2 linked regions of the Pleurocapsa sp. PCC 7327 genome follow. Each later gene encodes a partner of the first gene's protein in a complex. Links are inferred from orthologs where the notes say so. Each region holds a gene or a part of one and is shown on either strand. Other genes may lie near its edges.

Evidence for each region. Proteins that work in one complex are often made in the same cells at the same time.
Region 2: the proteins of accC (region 1) and accB are in contact, whole or in part, in a solved structure (PDB 8UXZ), measured with the Escherichia coli proteins. The link is inferred for Pleurocapsa sp. PCC 7327 from one-to-one orthologs.

Annotation. Positions count from the first base shown.
Region 1 is NC_019689.1:2,646,751-2,649,544, reverse strand. It holds accC (acetyl-CoA carboxylase biotin carboxylase subunit), read left to right. Parts: upstream 1-619; coding sequence 620-1,969; downstream 1,970-2,794. Other genes in the region: PLE7327_RS11755 (DUF29 domain-containing protein), read left to right, coding at 2,620-2,794; dndE (DNA sulfur modification protein DndE), read right to left, coding at 1,970-2,353; PLE7327_RS11770 (hypothetical protein), read left to right, coding at 307-555; PLE7327_RS11775 (S-adenosyl-l-methionine hydroxide adenosyltransferase family protein), read left to right, coding at 1-169. UniProt on the Escherichia coli protein: This protein is a component of the acetyl coenzyme A carboxylase complex; first, biotin carboxylase catalyzes the carboxylation of the carrier protein and then the transcarboxylase transfers the carboxyl group to form malonyl-CoA.
Region 2 is NC_019689.1:4,814,323-4,817,232, reverse strand. It holds accB (acetyl-CoA carboxylase biotin carboxyl carrier protein), read left to right. Parts: upstream 1-1,160; coding sequence 1,161-1,661; downstream 1,662-2,910. Other genes in the region: PLE7327_RS21675 (DUF2993 domain-containing protein), read right to left, coding at 2,524-2,910; PLE7327_RS21680 (GerMN domain-containing protein), read right to left, coding at 1,669-2,301; efp (elongation factor P), read left to right, coding at 510-1,067; PLE7327_RS21695 (aromatic ring-hydroxylating dioxygenase subunit alpha), read left to right, coding at 1-428. UniProt on the Escherichia coli protein: This protein is a component of the acetyl coenzyme A carboxylase complex; first, biotin carboxylase catalyzes the carboxylation of the carrier protein and then the transcarboxylase transfers the carboxyl group to form malonyl-CoA.

The DNA of each region.
Region 1 (2,794 bases):
TCGGGTGCCAGAAGGAACGCTTGCCTTTGCGCCGGGGAGTTCTGGTTGGACGTTGCCGGGAGAGAAAAGGTCGGTGCGCTGGGTGGAGTTGTTCTTGCGCGGTGGCAGCGCGTGGCGGCGCTTTGGCAAACCCAAAGTCAACCAGTTAGTAACTTATGAGCCTGTTTGAATGCAGTCGCTTGCTTGTGCTTACCAATAATTTGTTACTCTGACTTTGGATGAGCAAAAATTTCTCGCTTCCAGGAGCGGGAATGATTTGTTATCTCTAGATAAAGATGGCGATTGAAAATTTAGGAACTAGCTGCTATGGATGCTTTTAGCCCCACTCCTCCCGGCTGGACAGAGACAGCCGTTCACGCCCTTGATTTTAGCTGTCCTCGCTGTAGAGCGTCTGCTATCAAAGCGCAACGAGTTTGGATCAATCGACGAGCGCCGGTGATAGGAGAGGATTACCGCCGTAAATGGCAGGAATTTTACCAATGCAAATGCGGTCAGGTTTGGTGGTCTTGGAGTAGCGATCGCCCTCCCTCCGAGCTAGCCAATCGAGTTGAGTGAATTTAAGTCCTCAAAACTGTATATTCTAACTTAAGTATCAAAACTTGAGGCGCTCGTTTATCTAATGCAATTTTCCAAGATTTTAATTGCTAATCGAGGGGAGATTGCCCTGCGGATTCTCCATAGCTGTGAAGAACTAGGGATTGCTACCGTTGCAGTTCACTCTACTATAGATCGCCACGCCCTTCACGTTCAGCTAGCCGACGAAAGTGTCTGCATCGGTCCTCCGCCGAGTAGCAAAAGCTATCTCAATATTCCCAACATTATCTCCGCAGCTTTAACTCGCAACGCGACCGCGATTCATCCCGGCTATGGATTTCTTGCCGAAAATGCCCGCTTTGCCGAAATTTGCGCCGATCACCAAATTACCTTTATCGGTCCTTCTCCCGAAGCCATTCGCGCCATGGGGGATAAATCGACGGCAAAAAAAACGATGCAGAAGGTAGGCGTGCCCACCGTTCCCGGAAGCTGGGGATTGGTGGCAGGTGAGAAGGAAGCGCTGGCGATCGCTCGCGAGATTGGCTATCCGGTTATGATTAAGGCGACGGCTGGCGGCGGCGGCAGGGGAATGCGCCTGGTGCGCGAAGACAGCGAATTCTCTCGCCTGTTTAGCGCCGCTCAAGGAGAGGCTGAAGCCGCCTTTGGCAACCCCGGCGTATATATCGAAAAATTTATCGAACGTCCCCGCCATATCGAATTTCAAATCCTAGCCGATAGCTACGGAAACGCGATCCATTTGGGAGAACGGGAATGTTCTATTCAACGGCGACACCAGAAGTTACTTGAAGAAGCTCCCAGTTCGATCCTCACGCCCCAATTGCGCTCGGAAATGGGAGAAGCTGCCGTTCGCGCCGCTAAATCGATTAATTATGTTGGTGCTGGAACGGTCGAGTTCTTAGTCGATCGCGACGGTCATTTCTATTTTATGGAAATGAATACTCGCATTCAGGTCGAGCATCCCGTTACCGAGATGATTACCGGACTGGATTTAATTACCGAACAAATTCGCATCGCCCAAGGGGAAAAACTTCAACTTACTCAAGAAGATATTACTTTCCGAGGTCACGCGATCGAATGTCGCATTAATGCCGAAGATCCCGATCGCAATTTTCGTCCCCATCCCGGCAAAATTAACGCCTATCTTCCGCCTGGCGGTCCCGGCGTGCGCATGGATTCTCACGTCTACACCGATTATGAAATCCCCCCATTCTACGATTCTCTAATCGGCAAGCTGATCGTTTGGGGACCGGATCGAGAGACAGCCATCAAGCGCATGAGACGTGCCTTAAAAGAATGTGCTATTACTGGCGTTCCCACTACCATCGGTTTCCATCAAAAAATTCTTGCTCATCCCGCCTTTGTTGCTGGGGATGTTTACACCAAGTTTGTCGAAGAGCATTTGATGAATCATTAGTCAATTTAAGGTTAAGGCAAGTAAATTTTCTATCTTTTTAAGGTTGGGATCGCCTGCTAGATAACCAATGCCGCGATGCAGGTGCAGTCGAAATTGAGTGGCGAGGGTTTCTTTGTCGGTTCCTAAACCATCCTCATGACAGCGTTGTTTGAGTGCAATTAATAGGAGATCCGCCATATCTCCGCCAAAGACTTTCCATGTTATCTCTACATTGCTATCGGCAGGAATGGGAACCGGAGACGGAATACTCGGTTCGGCGAGAGAACGACAAAATGCCCATCGACATAAAATATTCCATTGGTCGATTTTTGTCTGGCGTTTGAGTTTTACCAGTCGATCTTTTGCGGTTTGTGAAAGGCGAATGCGCTCGATTGGCAATTCCATATAATTAATTCTCTCTTGGCTGATAATGTTAATATAAATTTTAAGGATAGAATCTTGATAGAAAAAAGGCGTTGCACAATCATGGGATGATAGTCTCGCGCAAAGGCGCAAAGAATTCCGCTAAGTTAATGACTTTTCCAAGAAATCTATTAAGATGTTTCGCTTCGCTCAACATGATGTTTTAACTTTTCAGATATTCTCTGAGAGAGGCTATTAAAGAGAAATTGAACTAATCGATCAAAGAATTGAGGGGGAGAGCGTGGGTGATGGCTAATTTAGCATCTTTGTACGAAAAAGATTTTCTCGAATGGACGATAGTTACTGCTCAATTGTTAGAACAACGGAATTGGGAAGAGTTAGACTTGGATAATTTAATAGAAGAAATCTTGAGTATGGGGAGAAGCGAGAAAAAAGCCCTCTACAGCAATCTAAAAATCTTGT
Region 2 (2,910 bases), 2.2 Mb from region 1 along the record:
AACGCTCGACCTTTTTCTATAATCTCATCGGCAAAAATCCAGAAGTAGCAATTTCCTTTCGGCTACCTGGCATTCGCATCGAACAAGTCATTACTGAAAATAATACTGTTTGCAATTTAACCGCCATTACTCCGATTACTGAAACAGAGACAGAAGTGACAACGATATTTTATACGACCCTACCTTGGTTTGCCCTACTAAAACCGCTCTTGTTGCCATTTATTCGAGCGTTTTTAAATCAGGATCGACAGATGGTTATCAAACAGCAGATCGGCTTGCAGTACGACCCGCCCTTGATGTTGATAGAAGATGCCGACGTGCAAGCCCGTTGGTACTATCAGCTCAAAGCAGAATTTGCTCGCGCTATCTCTGAAGGTCGTCCCTTTAGCAATCCAGTTAAAGAACGGGTACTGCGCTGGCGCAGTTGAGAGCGCAAATTTTCTAGCCTAACCATCTCCCATTCTCTAGTAAAATAAAATGTCGATATTTTTAGGCTTTAAAAGCACTTCATGATTTCGAGCAACGATTTTCGCAGTGGTGTAACTATCGAATTAGACGGATCTGTCTGGCGAGTTGTAGAATTTCTTCACGTCAAACCGGGTAAAGGCTCTGCCTTCGTGCGTACCAAACTCAAAAACGTACAGACTGGGAACGTGGTCGAGCGGACTTTCCGAGCAGGCGAGACCGTTCCACAAGCAACTATAGAAAAGCGGACAATGCAGCATACCTATAAAGAAGCCGATCAATACGTCTTTATGGATATGGAAACGTTTGAAGAGGCTCATCTGAGACCAGAGCAACTTGGCGATCGCACTAAGTTTCTTAAAGAAGGGATGGAAGTCAATATCTTACTCTGGAACGGGCAAGTATTGGAAGTCGAACTTCCTACTTCAGTCATCCTCGAAGTAATCGAAACCGATCCGGGCGTGAAAGGGGATACGGCTACTGGTGGCTCAAAACCCGCGATCGTCGAGACGGGCGCTCAGGTAATGGTTCCCTTGTTTATTTCTGTCGGCGAACGGATTAAGGTAGATACCCGCGATGGTTCCTATCTGGGTAGAGAGTGAACGAGCGAACGCTTGGCTTTATCGTTTGTTAGTTGTCGTCGAGTTCTTACTGCGGACAACTAACGCCTAATTGTTATATGGGATGCACGATTTGTGTCAATAAATTTCAACGAACTTCGGGAGTTGTTAAGGGCGATCGCTCAAACCGATATTACCGAGTTAACGCTAAAAAGCGAAGATTTTGAACTAACGGTACGCAAGAGCGCTCCAGTCATACCAACTCAAACTGTAGCAGCTACCGTAGGAGCGGCACCGCCGAGTGGCGTTTCCCCAGTTTCTCAACCGCCCACAGCGCCTGTCGCTCCTGTCAGCGAACCCCAAGAGGTTTCTGCACCTTCCCCCGCAGACGCAAAATGGGTAGCAATTACTTCTCCTATGGTGGGCACCTTTTATCGAGCATCTGCCCCTGACGAACCGCCGTTTGTAGAAGCGGGCGATCGCATCCGTCAGGGACAAACGGTCTGTATCATCGAGGCCATGAAGCTCATGAACGAAATTGAAGCAGAAGTTTCGGGACAAATAATGGAGATCGTCGTGGCTAACGGCGAACCCGTAGAATACGGTCAAACTCTAATGTGGCTCAATCCCGATTGAGTCGTTCCTAAAGCTCGAAATCCGTTTCAAAAATTTTACGAGTCATGGGTTGTTCTACCATCAATCCTTCTCCTTCACCCAACAGTTCGAGCGGTTTTCCTTCCACATCAATCCAAACCTGAGTGTTGGGGTCTACACTCGTTGCCGTATATACAATCTGCCCTAAGCGCCCCATCATCGAAGCACTGCCGCCACCCGTCGTAAATTCTTGAGATAAGTTAAGATGAACGCCATCTTTTTCTACAGTCAAATCTAGCAATTTCGTGCCTTCAGGAATTGCCGTAGTCTCAGATGACTTTTTAGGTCCAGCTAATAATTCCTTAAAAGCCGTTTCCAGCCTTTCCTGCTCGCTTGCAGATTTTTGAACGGCTACTTTGGTCGGCAGCAACTTCAAGCGTCCCCCACTATCGGCGAGCCAATAAACTTGCGCTCCCTCTTCTTGGACTAGAGATTGGTCTGGCGGAGCGGTCGTCGGTTCGGATTGGGTTACCGTTGGTTCGGAGGGTGTTTTTAAGGCAGTGAGAGTCCGATAAGCCAACCAAGAGGCTCCGCCACCGATAGCTAGTGCTGCTATGGTAATTCCTGCGATAACTCCCAGAGATAATCGATTGTTTTTAGGTTTTTTGGGTCGATCTTGCATAGAACTCCTCTTTGATACAGCTAGACTAAACTCATTGACCCTATATATCCAGTCTACTGTTCCTGTCTATCTTTCATCGGCTGGCAACTGGGAAATGGGGAGTGTTGGGAAATAAGGGAGACTGGGGGATGGGGAGAAAACTAACCATTAACCACTCACTATTAACTCTCACCAATCCAAAATCCACAATCTAAACTTCAAAATCAAATAACTGGTCTCTGTTTATGGCTCCACCTGGATAAATGCTGCAATATGCATTTCCTCGTCTGTGACGTTCAAGTGTAACACTCTAGCAGTGATTCCCCTGTTTTCTAATCGACGCAAATCTAATTCTTCGCTCAATCCTTCAGCCAATCCTCTCAAGAGTCTAGTCGATAAACGTCTGCCGTTAACCATTCCTTTGGGATCGTTCAGTTGTAGCGATCGCCCTGCTACCACATTTAGTCCTACCTCTAGCTTAATTTCGACTGGCTCTGGTGGCTCCGAGACATCTTTGTGCGTCTGGGATTGCTGCAATTGCAGCCTTAAGCCAAGGCGATTGCTCCCCAAAAAGTCTGCTCTCGCTTTTAATATTTTAAAAGATGATGCCGAAGCTTCACTAGCCTCTTC